Regions from separate parts of the Streptomyces sp. NPDC005576 genome, predicted to be linked through region 1. Evidence: riboswitches for the same ligand, from Rfam matches in the RefSeq annotation. Region 1 holds a riboswitch; the other holds the start of a gene.

Region 1 (7,148 bases):
CGGGCAGACGAACCGGACCATCGCCAGAATCCGCAGGCACCGCTGGGGTGTCAGGTTCCACTCCTTGGCGAGCGGAGTGCCCTCGAACGGGATCAGGAAGTTGACCGGCACGGAGTCGGGGTCGAGTTGACGGAGGGCGAAGACCACGTCGACCAGGTCCTCGTCGCTCTCGCCCATGCCCGCGATCAGTCCGGAACAGGCCGACAGACCGGCCCCCTGGGCGTGGCGCACGGTCTCCACCCGGTCGGCGTAGGTGTGGGTGGTGGTGATGCCGCCGTACGTGGCCTCGGAGGTGTTGAGGTTGTGGTTGTACGCGTCCGCCCCCGCCGCGCGCAACCGCTCCGCCTGCCCGTCGGAGAGCAGCCCGAGGCAGGCGCACACCTCGACGCCGTCGTTGTCGTCCTTGATGGCCTCGATGGTCCGGGAGACCCGGTCCACGTCCCTGTCGGTGGGGCCCCGGCCGCTCGCCACCAGGCAGACCCGCTTGGCACCCCCGGCAACCCCGGCGGCCGCCGCACGGGACGCCTCGTCAGGTTTCAGCCAGGAGTACTTGAGGATGCCCGCCTCGGAGCCGAGCCGCTGCGAGCAGTAGGAGCAGTCCTCGGGGCACAGCCCCGACTTGAGGTTGACCAGGTAGTTGAGTTTTACCCGCCGCCCGAACCACTGACGGCGCACTCTGCCCGCCGCGGCCACCACGTCGAGCAGTTCGTCGTCGGAGGTCGCCAGTACGGCGAGCGCCTCTTCGCGGGTCGGCAGTTCGCGCCGCAACCCCTTGTCCACCAGTGTGCTCAACAGGTCCATGGCGTTGATCCTGACGCACGGAAAGGTCATCGGCCAAGGAGGAACTCGACAGCAGAGAGGGGGAGGGTGTGTGTGTATTGCCACACCATGACCGGCTGCGCCCCCCGCTACGCTCTGTGAGCTGCCTACAAAAGGGACTCCCCGATGGCCTTCGCCCCGTTCGACTGGACAGAGGAGGAGTCCGGCCGCCGCGCCGCCGCCGGACTCGTCCGCACGCTGCGCCCGCGGCCCGCCGCCACCGAGGTGCTGGACCTCGCGAGCAACGACTACCTCGGGCTCACCCGGCACCCCGAGGTGACCGACGCAGCGGCCGGAGCCGCGCGGAAGTGGGGTGCGGGCGCCACGGGTTCACGCCTGGTCACCGGATCCACCACCCTCCACGCGGAGCTCGAGCACGAACTCGCGGAATTCTGCGGCTTCGAGGCCGCCCTGGTGTTCTCCTCCGGCTACGCGGCGAACCTGGCCGCACTCACCGCACTCTCCCGCGCGGAGGGCCTCATCGTGTCCGACGCGTCCAACCACGCCTCGATCGTCGACGGTTGCCGACTGGCGCGCGCGAGGACGGAGGTGGTGGCGCACGCGGATCCGGAGGCCGTAGCCAAGGCCCTGGAGTCCCGCACCGGGCCGGCGCTGGTCGTCACCGACTCGGTCTTCTCCGTCGACGGGGACGCGGCCCCCCTGGGAGCCCTGGCCGCCGTCTGCCGGAGCGCGGGCGCCGGGCTGGTCGTCGACGACGCCCACGGCCTCGGGGTGCTCGGAACGGGTGGGCGCGGCGCTCCGGCCGCCCACGGGCTGGCGGGGGACGAAGGGCTCGTGGCGACGCTCACCCTCTCCAAGTCCCTGGGCAGCCAGGGTGGCGCGGTCCTGGGACCCGCCCGGGTGATCCGTCATCTCGTCAACACGGCCCGCACGTTCATCTTCGACACCGGACTCGCACCCGCCGCCGCCGGCGCCGCGCTCGCGAGCCTCGCGGTGCTCAGGAGGGAGCCGGAACGCGCCACCCGGGCGCGCGAGGTCGCCGCCCGGATGCACGAACGGCTGACCGCGTCCGGGCTGTACGCGGCGCGCCCGGACGCCGCGGTGGTGTCGGTGCGGGCGCCTTCCCCCGAGGCGGCGGTCCGATGGGCGGCGGACTGCCGGGACGCCGGGATCGCGGTGGGCTGCTTCCGGCCGCCGTCGGTCCCGGACGGCGTCTCGCGTCTCCGGCTCACCGCCCGGGCCGACCTGACGGACGACCGCATCGACACCGCCCTGGACACCATCGTCCGTACGGCTCCGAGGGGCGCCGGCTGACCGCTGGGCGCGGGCCGGCCGGGGCCGGGGCACGCCTCTCAGTGTGAGGTTCCGCCCCGGCCCCCGAGGCCGGCCACGAACGCCCTCCAGGCGGATGCGGAGAAGGACAGCCGGGCCCCGTCCGCGGCCTTGGAATCGCGTACGGACAGCAGGCCGGGCCCTCGTACCGCTGTCTCCACGCAGTTGTTCATACCGGTGCTGCGGCTGCTGCGGCGCCACGGTGAGGCGGGCGGTGCCGGGCGGTCGGCCATGGTGCTCCTTCGGATCGGTGGACGTCGGCGGGGCCCACCCGGCTCCGTCCGGTCGGGCCCGCGGTGGTTCGTCACGGCCGTCCCTCGCGGCCGATCGCCGTGATGAGGTCCCTCGACCGCTCCGGAGAGAGGGCGCGCTCCCGCATGGTGCGGAAAGCGGAGCCGTACGCTTCCAGATCCTCTTTCCGTTCCAGGTAGTGACTACGCGTCAAGTGGTCGAGTACGACCACATCCAGTGCAGAAGTTGTCGGAAAAGAGAAAATGACGAACGGACCGGTCAGGCCGACGTATCCTCCGGCGCTGAACGGGACCAACTGGATCCGCACGTGCGGGAGTTCCGTCATGCTCACGAGGTGGTCGAGCTGGGCCCGCATCACGCGCCGGCCGCCGACCTCGCGCCGCAGCACCGCCTCGTCGAGCACGGCGGTGAGCCGGAGCGGGGCGTCGCACCGCAGCACCGACTGACGGGCGAGCCGCACTTCGACCAGGGCGTCCAGGTGCGCCTCCGGTATCCCGTCCAGCGCCGACTCGGTGACCGACCGCGCGTAATCGGCGGTCTGGAGCAAGCCGGGAACCACCGAGGTCTCCAGGGTCCTGGCCGTCTCGGCCTGTGCCTCCAGGGCGATGAAATCGCGGTACTGCGGCGGGATGACCGCCCGGTACGCGTGCCACCAGCCCGTGTCGCGACCGTCAGCCGATCCTGCCAGCGCCGAGAGCAGGGTGCGGAGTTCGGGGTCGGCGACGGCGTACGCGTCGAGCAGACGGCCGACGTCGGCCGGGGACACACCGCTCGCACCCGTCTCGATCCTGCTCACCTTCGACTGGTGCCAGCCGAGCATCGATGCCGCCTGCTGACTCGTGAGTCCCGACGAGTGGCGCAGACTCCGCAGCTCCTCACCGAGTTTGCGACGGCGTACGACGGGGCCGTTACCCATTGCCGGTCTCCTTCCGCCGGTCGGCCTGGAAGGCAAGTGTGCCGAATGTTCGAGCCCCGCCGAGCCGGAGTTCACCGCATTGAGCGATAGATATATGCATATCTCGGCAGATCGTGCCTGCACGGGCTCAGGCGGTGGCACTCTGGCGCCAGGCACAATCCGGGCCGATAGGGGTCGCCCGGGCGGAAAGGGACGGCGTCGCCATGGCAGACCATCAGGAAGCACATGTCACCCTGCCGAGCGATCCGGTGTCGGTGTCCGCGGCCCGCAGACACGTGGCCCGCGTGCTCGCGGAGTGGGGCATGCACGACGACACGGACGACGCCGGGACGATCCTCCTGATCGTCTCGGAACTCGCCACCAACGCGGTCCTGCACACGCGCGGCCAGTCACCCGCGTTCACGGTGCGGCTGGTGCTCGACCGCGACGAGGAAGTGCGGCTGGAGGTGACCGACAGCCACCCCAGGTGGCCCAGACGACTCCCCGCGGCCGTGCAGCAGGACAACGGGCGTGGTCTGGCGATCATCCGGGCCCTGGCCAAGGAGTCCGGCGGGCGGTTCGGTGTGGCGCCGACCGCCGAGGGCGGCAAGACCGTATGGGTCGCACTGCCCTGGTCCGTTCCGGTGCGGGGCTGAGGGCGCGGCCGGTCCGGAAGCGGCGCCCGCGCGTACCGGCGCGGACGGCCGCTTCCGGACCGGCCGCCGCTCACCGGCCGCCGCTCACCGGCCGCCCGGGGGTCCGGCGCTCGTCAGCGCACCCGCCCGTACCAGACCCGCTTCGTCCAGATCCGCTCCAGCCGGACCACGGACCCGGTCTTGGGGGAGTGCCAGATCTTGCCGTTGCCGGCGTAGATGCCCACGTGGTAGACGCTTCGACCGCTGTGGAAGAAGACCAGGTCACCTTTCCTGCGCTGCGAGGAAGTGATGTGGCGCGTCTTGTTGTACTGCTGCTGCGCCGTGCGGGGCAGTTTCTTGCCGACGCGCTTGAACGAGTAGAGGGTCAGCCCGGAGCAGTCGAACCGGCGGGGACCGATGGCACCCCACTGGTAGGGGGAGCCCTTCTTCGACGCGGCGACCCGGAGCGCCTTCGTCGCGTGGGTGGCCGCCTCGGCGTCGGAGACCAGGCCGGGGGCCAGCATGGTCGAGCTGAGGGCCAGAGCGAGGACCGAGGCCGTACCGGCCCGGGTGAGCAGAGACGGGACATGAACCTGCGCGGTCATGCGCAACCCTTCGTCAGCCGCCTGTGAAGGATGACCTGTCGGGTTCGGGCTGGCGAAGTTGCCCGGCCGCGCGTTGCGGCTTCACCCCGAGGGACGGCCGGTTGCCCGGTCGACCCGTAGTGCTCGGGTCCTCCACTCCTGCCGATCCACTCCTGTCGACCCGTCATCCGCTCGGCGGCAGGACTCGGCGTCCGCGCGGACCGCCCCGTCAGGGTGGCGGGGGCTTGTCGTCCCACGGATCTTGACCCACGTCGTGCGGAATTTTCGAGGTGACAGTGGCAGCCAGGACGGTCGGCCCCCGTTGCGCCGGGAGTGTGGGGGAGCGTCCGGCGCGGCCGGGGGCGCGTACCCCGCGTGGCTCCGCCGGGCTTTCGCAGTAAGGCAGTTCGCGCATGAGGAGAACGTGAGGGAGTGCAAATCGGGAGAGGTGATTGGCGGGCTGATTCCCTGCGCCGAACAGGCGGAAAATCGGATATTCATTACGGCGTGTCGCGGGAAAGGGAGACCCCCTACGGTCCGGCACGCCCCTCGACCCCATGGAGCGTCACCCCCACGGGATCTGCCCGGAACCGCCAGGAATGGCCCGGAACGGATCGAGACGCCCCAGATGATCGATTCCAAGGGTTGGCTGCGCCCATGAGACGAGGGAGTCCACAGTCAGGTTGTGACGCCAGACATGGACTCCCTCGCGGCCGCACTCCACGTCAGGACCGACGACCTGCTGGAGGGTTCGCCGCAGCTCGCCCCCTGGCGGCCGGTAGTCGGCATAGCGCCGCGGCTCAGCGATGCCGAACTGGTGACGCTGTCGATGATGCAGGCGATGCTCGGCAACACCTCCGAAGCCCGGTGGCTGCGGATGCCTGGGCCCACCTGCGGCACCTGTTCCCTGTCGAAGCAGCCCGGCTGCAACAAGAAACTGCGCAAGGCGGCCGACCTCATCCCGCACGTCTTGAGCGAGTTGGCCACGGACACCGCGCGGTGGACCGACGGCGTGTGGGTGGTGGACTGACCGCCGCCATCTGGCACAACGAGCACACCGGGCAACCCGTCATGCGATCGCTGACTGCATACGACCATCGACGGCTTGAATCGATCATCTACGGTTCCGCCATGACGACTGTCGAGCCCCGCCCCGATCTCCGGCCCCCCGGCCTGAACGCCGACGAGCAGACCACCCTGCTGACCTTCCTGGACTACCTGCGCGAGTCCGTCCTCGCGAAGGCGGCCGGCGTCCCGGAGCCGGCGGTCCGCACGGCCGGCGTCCCTTCCGGGACCAGCCTGCTCCGGCTGCTCAAGCACCTGACGGCCGTCGAGCTCAACTGGTTCGTCTGGGCCTATGCCGGCGCCGACCGCGAGCGCTGGGAGGACGAGGGTGCGGTGTCCGCCGACGACACCGCCTCGGACGTGGCGGAGGCCTATCGCGAGGCGATCGCCCGGGCCAACGAGGTTGCCCTCGCCTGCACCGACCTGGACCGCCCCGGCGCCCGCTCGCTGCGCGAGACCCCGCCGCCCTCGATGCGCTGGGTGCTGGTCCACATGATCGAGGAGACCGCCCGGCACGCCGGTCACGCGGACATCCTGCGCGAGCAGATCGACGGCTCGATCGGGCGGTGATGCGGGTGCGGTAAATCAGGTGCGATCGCACCGATCAACCGGTCATGCGAGCCTTGACCGCCTATGACCACTGAACCCCTTGGAATCGATCATCCAGGAGTGGAGTCGCTTCGGCGGACCGGGTGGCCGGACGGATCGGTGGTGAGCCAGGACCCGTCCCCGAGGGGCTGGAGGTCGTAGGGATTCCCGCTGTGGGCGTCGAGCGCGGCCCGGATGTTGCCGGAGCGCGCGTCCACGCGGTAGTGGCGAAACCACTCCTCCTCGTCCTCGGTCTCGCCGGCGAGGGTGACGACGACGGTGTCCGGGCTCAGGTAGCCGCCGCACCACTCCACGCAGATGTTCTCCGAGTCGTGCCCGAAGGCATCGACGGAGAGGGCGAAGGTGACCTCGCCGTCCGGGTAGGCGTGGATGGCCATGTCGCCCTGACAGTGATCGACCGTCATGAAGTGACGTCCGTCGGGTGACAGATCGATGAGGCACCTGTCGGTCCAGGGGTAGCGGTGGAGAGCCATCCGCCCCTCGGCCCACGACGCGCGGTGGATGACCGAACCGTCCTGCCCCTCGCCCACGTTCAGGAGGAGCTCGCCGCTCGCCCGGTGCACGAGCTGGATCCCACCGTGTCCCACGGTGTCCAGGTCCGCCTGAGCGAGCACCGCCCCGGTGCCGGCATCCAGGGCCAGCCACTGGTCGGAGCGGTCACGGCCGGCCATGGTGTCCGGCCGGTAGACCCAGACCGTGAGTCCGTCCGACGACAGCGCACAGCCGGGCGTGTGTCCGTGCCGTCTGTCCGACCCCGGTACGAATTCCGACCGCCAGACCTCGGCCCCGTCGGCCGTCACGCAGACGGCCGCGTTCAAGGTCGTGTAGAAGACCCGTTGGAGACCGTCGGCAGCGGCGTGGTCGACCACCTCGTCCCCGGCGGAAGGCCGGAAGATCAGGGCGGGCGACAGGACCCCCCGGGCATCGGCGGTGAGGTCGTAGGCGCATATGTCCGTGCCGACGAGCCGTGTGACCTGAGGGACGTGAGTGGAGCGA
Region 2 (7,148 bases), on a different contig from region 1:
TCACGGATTGCCGTGCATACCGAGTGCGCGGGAATGCGCATGTCCGAACCTCCGCCTTAATCCCCGCGAAACGCGGCCGATCGAAGCCTGCACCGTGACTCTATTGCAATCTGCGTGAATTTCCGATGGCGTACCGGAATTCGCACATATCTTTTGCCTGCGGTGTCTGCCTGCGGGAGGGGTTTCGGGTGATATGCCGAAGCCGCGATATGCCGGAGCCCCGGCGCGGGGCCGGGGCTCGGGGGCGATCGGCACGGGTCCGGGCCGGCCTCCATCGGTCGTCGGTCAGGGGTGTCCGGCGGCGGTCGCGCCGGACGGCGGGCGACCCGGGCGGGGTCGGGCGCCGTGGGCCCCGGCAGCGGCGGGTGGGGCCGCGGGGTCAGGCGGTGAGGCCGTGGGCCCGCAGATACGCCACGGGGTCCATGTCGGAGCCGTACTCCGGTCCGGTGCGTGCCTCGAAGTGCAGGTGCGGGCCGGTCGCGTTGCCGGTGGCGCCGGAGAGGCCGATCCGCTCCCCGGAGGAGACGCTCTGGCCGGCGAGGACACCGATCGAGGAGAGGTGGCCGTACTGGGTGTACGTGCCGTCGGTCATCCGCAGCACGATGTTGTTGCCGTACGCGCCGCCCCAGCCGGCCTCGACGACCGTGCCCGCGCCCACGGCGAGGACGGGGGTCCCGGTGGCGGCGTGGAAGTCGACGCCGGAGTGGCTGCCGGAGGACCAGAGGGAGCCGCTCGACTGGTAGCCGGTGCTGATGTAGGAGCCCGCGATGGGCAGGTGGAAGGAGTTCAGCCGGACGCGCTCGGCGGCGCGCGCGGCGCGGGCCTTCGCCTCACGGGCTTCCCTGACCCGTACGGCGGCCTCGGCCCTGGCCTTGGCTTCCGCCTTCGCCCTGACTTCCGCCCCGCGCTGCTGGGCCTCCGCCTGGTCGGCTATCCGGTCCGCGATGGAGTCGCCGAGCGTGACGGCCCCGATGAGGCCGGTCGAACCGGGTGACGGGGTGGTGGGGCCGACGGCGAGTGCCGGGGAAGCCATCGAGCCGACGACGCCGGTCGCGGCGAGGGCGCAGGCACCGGCGAACCGGGCGGTGGTACGCGTCAGACGGCCCGGGGCACGATGGGTCCCGGTGGCACGGGTGAACGCCATGGAGGAGCGGATCCTTTCCTTCCTTCTCGCCTACCGGGTTAGCTGACGGGTTCGGAGCAGGAAGGTCTCCTACGGGCGTTCGCGTCTCTCACGAGACGCGGGTGCCCGATTCACCCCAGGGACTTCACGGGTCCCCGGCTCCCCAGGCTCGCGCCTGACGGGGACTCGGCGATGACTGTCCGGCACCGCGAGTGCGGTACACAGTCGACGGACAGCCGGACCGACGCTAGGCCGCGGCGCTTTCGATCACCAAACGGACAGCGGGTTTTGTAGCACATCCCACAGGGCAGACGGGCATGCTCCCGGCAAAGGGGACAAACAGCGCGACCCCGGCGAGAGATCTCCCGCCGGGGTCGCGCTGCCGGGGCGTACCCGGTCGTCGTGCGAAGGACGGCCGGTCAGCCGTTCACGACCGTCACCTCGCCGATGCCCAGCGCGCGGACGGGCTCGGCGATCTGCGACGCGTCGCCCACCAGGACCGTCACCAGCCGGTCCACCGGGAAGGCGTTGACCACCGCGGCGGTCGCCTCGACCGTGCCGGTCTCGGCGAGTCGTGCGTACAGGTGGGCCTGGAAGTCGTCGGGCAACTGCTGCTCGACCTGGTCGGCGAGGGTCGCCGCGACCGAGGCCGCCGTCTCGAACTTGAGCGGGGCGACCCCCACGAGGTTCTGGACGGCGGTCTCGCGCTCGGCGTCCGTCAGCCCGTCCGCCGCGAGGGTCCGCAGGACCTTCCAGAGGTCGTCGAGCGCGGGGCCCGTCGACTCGGTGTCCACCGAGCCGCTGATGGCCAGCATCGCCGCACCGGCCGGCCCGGAGTCCGGGCCGCCGGCGGTGGAGCGGAGCACCTGGGCGAAGGCGCGTACGCCGTAGGTGTAGCCCTTCTCCTCGCGCAGCACCCGGTCGAGCCGCGAGGTGAGCGTGCCACCCAGGCAGTACGTACCGAGGACTTGGGCGGGCCAGACACTGTCGTGCCGGTCCGCGCCGATGCGGCCGATGAGCAGCTGCGTCTGCACGGCTCCGGGGCGGTTGACGATGACCACGCGGCCGGTGTCGTCCGCGGTGATCGGCGCCACCGGGCGGGGGGTGCCGGCGTTGCCCGACCAGTCGCCGAGGGTGTCGGCGAGGAGGGCGTCCAGGTCGATGCCGGTGAGGTCGCCGACGACGACCGCGACCGCCGTGGCGGGGCGGACGTGGGCGTCGTAGAAGGCGCGGACGGCGGCGGCGTCGATCCGCCGCACGGTGTCCTCGGTGCCCAGACGCGGGCGCGACATCCGGGCGGTGGCCGGGAACAGCTCCTTGGAGAGCTGCTTGGCCGCGCGGCGCGCGGGGTTGGCCTGCTCGTGCGGGATCTCGTCCAGGCGGTTGCCCACCAGGCGCTCGATCTCGCTGTCGGCGAAGGCGGGGGCCCGCAGCGCCTCGGCGACCAGGCCGAGCGCCTTGGCCAGCCGGGAGGCGGGCACCTCCAGCGAGACCCGGACGCCGGGGTGGTCGGCGTGCGCGTCGAGGGTGGCGCCGCAGCGCTCCAGCTCGGCGGCGAACTCCTCGGCGCTGTGCTTGTCGGTTCCCTCCGAGAGGGCGCGCGCCATGATGGTGGCGACGCCGTCCAGTCCCTCGGGTTCGGCGTCGAGCGGCGCTTCGAGGTGGATCTCGACCGCGACGACCTGCTGGCCGGGGCGGTGGCTGCGGAGCACGGTCAGCCCGTTGGGCAGGGTGCCGCGTTCGGGCGCGGGGAAGGCCCAGGGACGGGCGGTTCCCGGGGTGGGCTGCGGGTGGAAGTCCATGGCTACTCCAGTCACGGCGGCGTCGCTCACTTGCCGTCCTCCTCGTCGGCGTCGGTCTCCGCGCCGTCCTCGGCAGCGGTCCCGTCGTCCGGCTCGGCCGGTTCGACCGGCTCGTAGACCAGCACGGCACGGTTGTCGGGGCGCAGTGTGGCGGCCGCGACCTCCCGCACCTCGTCGGCGGTGATGTCGAGGACGCGCCCGACGGCCGTCAGCGCGAGCTGCGGGTCGCCGAAGAGCACGGCGAAGCGGCAGAGTTCGTCGGCACGGCCGGAGACCGTGCCGAGACGGTCGAGCCACTCGCGCTCCAACTGGGCCTGCGCGCGTTCCATCTCCTCGGGCGTCGGGCCCTCGGTGGCGAACCGCGCCAGCTCCTCGTCGACCGCGCTCTCGATGCTCTCGACTTCCACGCCGCCGGACGTCTTGACGTCCAGCCAGCCCAGCGAGGGCGCTCCGGCCAGCCGCAGCAGCCCGAATCCGGCGGCCACCGCCGTGCGGTCGCGGCGCACCAGCCGGTTGTGGAGCCGGGACGACTCGCCGCCGCCCAGGACGGTCAGGGCCAGGTCGGCGGCGTCCGCCTCACGGGTGCCATCGTGCGGCAGCCGGTAGGCGGCCATCAGCGCGCGGGCCGGGACCTCCTCGTGAACCACTTCGCGCAGCTGCCCGCCGATGGTGCCGGGGAGTGTGCCGTCGCGCGGGGGCTTCTTGCCGTCGTGGGACGGGATGGAGCCGAAGTACTTCTCGATCCAGGCGAGGGTCTCGTCGGGGTCGATGTCGCCGACGACCGAGAGCACCGCGTTGTTGGGCGCGTAGTACGTACGGAAGAACGCCTGGGCGTCCTCCAGCGTCGCCGCGTCCAGGTCCGCCATGGAGCCGATCGGCGTGTGGTGGTACGGGTGGCCCTCCGGGTAGGCGAGCGCGGTGAGCCGCTCGAACGCGGTGCCGTAGGGGACGTTGTCGTACCGCTGGCGGCGCTCGTTCTTGACGACGTCCCGCTGGTTCTCCATGGACTCTTCGTCGAGCGCGGCGAGCAACGAGCCCATCCGGTCGGCTTCCAGCCAGAGCGCGAGCTCCAGCTGGTGGGTCGGCATGGTCTCGAAGTAGTTGGTGCGCTCGAAACTCGTGGTGCCGTTGAGCGACCCGCCCGCGCCCTGGACGAGTTCGAAGTGACCGTTCCCCTTGACCTGCTTCGAGCCCTGGAACATCAGGTGCTCGAAGAGGTGCGCGAGACCGGTGCGCCCCTCCACCTCGTGACGGGAGCCGACGTCGTACCAGAGGCAGACGGCGGCGACCGGGGTCAGGTGGTCCTCGGAGAGCACCACGCGCAGGCCATTGGCCAGACGGTGCTCGGTCGCTGTCAGGCCGCCGGAGCCGGCCTGTGCGGTGGCCGTGTGACCCATGGGCATGTACGTCCCTTCGATCGCGGTACTGGACTTTCTGCCAGACCTGCCACTGTAAGCAAGCGCACGGGTACCTGGCGAAGTTCCCGTTCCTTCGATGTTGTGCTCGTTGGTAGTTCTTGACGACTGATGTTGACGCGTGGTGTCGACGCCCGCGCACAGGGGGTCGACCGGGGCGTCGGATCCGTGTCCGGAACGGCGCCGCATCCGCGTCGGGTAAGGCGTCCGGTACGGCCGGAGAACCGTGGGGAACGGGCGTCCCGGCGGGTCCCGGCAGGGCCCTTGGGACGGGTCGAGGTCGGCGCTGTCGGCGAGGCGGTCCACAATGGTCCGCGTCAGAACCTCAGGTTGCCCGACAGAATCTGTGAAGGAGTCGCAGCCGCGATGGCCCGCCGCAGCACGAAAACCCCGCCGCCGGACGACTTCGAGGAGAAGATCCTCGACATCGACGTCGTCGACGAAATGCAGGGCTCCTTCCTCGAGTACGCGTACTCGGTGATCTACTCCCGGGCCCTGCCCGACGCGCGCGACGGCATGAAGCCCGTACACCGCCGCATCGTGTCCCAGATGAACGAGATGGGACTGCGCCCCGACCGCGGGTACGTCAAGTGCGCCCGAGTGGTCGGCGAAGTCATGGGCAAGCTGCATCCCCACGGCGACGCGTCGATCTACGACGCCCTGGTGCGCATGGCGCAGCCGTTCTCCATGCGCCTCCCGCTCGTGGACGGACACGGCAACTTCGGCTCCCTCGGCAATGACGACCCGCCGGCCGCCATGCGGTACACCGAGTGCCGCATGGCCGATGCCACGTCCCTCATGACGGAGTCGATCGACGAGGACACCGTCGACTACCAGTCGAACTACGACGGGCAGGAGCAGGAGCCCGTCGTCCTCCCGGCCGCCTACCCGAACCTGCTGGTCAACGGCGCGTCCGGGATCGCGGTCGGTATGGCGACCAACATGCCGCCGCACAACCTCGGTGAGGTCGTCGCCGCCGCGCGCCACCTCATCCGGTACCCCAACGCCGACCTCGAAGCGCTGATGCGGTTCGTCCCCGGTCCCGACCTGCCGACCGGTGGCCGGATCGTGGGCCTGAGCGGCATCAAGGACGCCTACGCCGCCGGGCGTGGCACGTTCAAGATCCGGGCCACGGTCGCCGTGGAGAACGTCACCCCGAGGCGCAAGGGCCTGGTCGTCACCGAACTGCCCTTCACGGTCGGTCCGGAGAAGGTCATCTCCAAGATCAAGGACCTGGTCTCGTCGAAGAAGCTCCAGGGCATCGCCGACGTCAAGGACCTCACCGACCGCTCGCACGGGCTGCGCCTGGTCATCGAGGTGAAGAACGGCTTCGTACCGGAGGCCGTCCTGGAGCAGCTCTACAAGCTGACGCCGATGGAGGAGTCCTTCGGCATCAACAACGTCGCGCTCGTCGACGGTCAGCCGCTCACCCTGGGCCTCAAGGAGCTCCTGGAGGTCTACCTCGACCACCGCTTCGAGGTCGTGCGCCGGCGCAGCGAGTTCCGCCGCACCAAGCGGCGCGACCGGCTGCACCTGGTGGAGGGGCTGCTCGTCGCCCTCCTCGACATCGACGAGGTCATCCGGCTCATCCGGGACAGCGACAACTCCTCGGCCGCGAAGGAGCGCCTCATGGAGCGCTTCTCGCTGAGCGAGATCCAGACGCAGTACATCCTCGACACCCCGCTGCGCCGACTGACCCGGTTCGACCGGATCGAGTTGGAGAGCGAGCGCGACCGGCTCAGTGCCGAGATCGACGCTCTGACCGTGATCCTGGAGTCCGACGCCGAGCTGCGCAAGCTGGTCTCCTCCGAACTGGCCGCGGTGGCCAAGAAGTTCGGCACCGACCGGCGCACGGTGCTGCTGGAGTCGGCGGGTTCGCAGGTCTCGGCCGTACCGCTGCAGGTGGCGGACGACCCGTGCCGGGTGCTGCTCTCCTCGACCGGTCTGCTCGCCCGGACGGCCAACGCCGACCCGGTGGCCGAGGACGAGGACGCCAAGCGCGTGAAGCACGACGTGATCGTGTCCGCCGTACCGGCGACGGCGCGCGGCGAGGTGGGGGCGGTGACCTCCACCGGACGGCTGCTGCGCGTCCCGGTGATCGATCTGCCCCGGTTGCCGGACACCCACGCGGCGCCCAACCTCTCCGGCGGGGCCCCGGTGGCGGAGTTCCTCACGCTGGAGGAGGGCGAGGAGCTGATCTGCCTGACCACGCTCGACGAGGCGTCGCAGGGCCTGGCGATCGGCACTCTCCAGGGGGTGGTGAAGCGCGTCGTGCCGGACTATCCGGCCAACAAGGACGAGCTGGAGGTCATCTCCCTCAAGGAGGGCGACCGGATCGTCGGAGCCGTGGAACTGCGTACGGGTGAGGAGGACCTGGTCTTCATCTCGACCGACGCGCAGTTGCTGCGGTACCCGGCGGCCCAGGTACGCCCACAGGGGCGTGCGGCGGGCGGCATGGCCGGGATCAAGCTCTCGGACGGCGCCGAGGTGCTCTCCTTCGCCGCGGTCGAACCCGCCGCGGACGCCGCGGTGTTCACGGTGGCCGGCTCGCACGGCACGCTGGACGATTCGGTGCTCACGTCGAAGCTGACACCGTTCGACCAGTACCCGCGCAAGGGGCGGGCCACCGGCGGGGTGCGGTGCCAGCGGTTCCTCAAGGGTGAGGACGTGCTGGTCTTCGCCTGGGCCGGTCCCCTGCCCGCGCGGGCCGCGCAGCAGAACGGCACACCCGCGCGGCTCCCGGAACCCGACCCGCGCCGCGACGGTTCCGGTATCCCGCTGACCGACCCGGTGGCCTCGATCGCGGGG

The links. A riboswitch is a leader RNA that binds a small molecule or an ion and turns the genes downstream of it on or off. The one in region 1 is predicted to bind cyclic di-AMP.
Region 2: another riboswitch for cyclic di-AMP. It lies ahead of ACFYPN_RS06680 (M23 family metallopeptidase); the one in region 1 lies ahead of ACFYPN_RS16720 (C40 family peptidase).

The regions. Positions count from the first base shown of each region.
Region 1 is NZ_JBIAJC010000008.1:239,325-246,472, forward strand. It holds gene bioB (biotin synthase BioB) at 1-801, opposite strand, end outside; gene ACFYPN_RS16700 (8-amino-7-oxononanoate synthase) at 946-2,094, shown strand; gene ACFYPN_RS16705 (DUF397 domain-containing protein) at 2,133-2,345, opposite strand; gene ACFYPN_RS16710 (helix-turn-helix transcriptional regulator) at 2,417-3,280, opposite strand; gene ACFYPN_RS16715 (ATP-binding protein) at 3,484-3,915, shown strand; gene ACFYPN_RS16720 (C40 family peptidase) at 4,029-4,499, opposite strand; cyclic di-AMP (ydaO/yuaA leader) riboswitch at 4,503-4,686, opposite strand; gene ACFYPN_RS16725 (hypothetical protein) at 5,164-5,508, shown strand; gene ACFYPN_RS16730 (DinB family protein) at 5,610-6,113, shown strand; gene ACFYPN_RS16735 (hypothetical protein) at 6,203-7,148, opposite strand, start outside.
Region 2 is NZ_JBIAJC010000003.1:105,561-112,708, reverse strand. It holds gene ACFYPN_RS06685 (GntR family transcriptional regulator) at 1-41, opposite strand, end outside; gene ACFYPN_RS06680 (M23 family metallopeptidase) at 380-1,144, opposite strand; cyclic di-AMP (ydaO/yuaA leader) riboswitch at 1,157-1,325, opposite strand; gene ACFYPN_RS06675 (pitrilysin family protein) at 1,543-2,925, opposite strand; gene ACFYPN_RS06670 (pitrilysin family protein) at 2,952-4,328, opposite strand; gene ACFYPN_RS06665 (DNA topoisomerase IV subunit A) at 4,707-7,148, shown strand, end outside.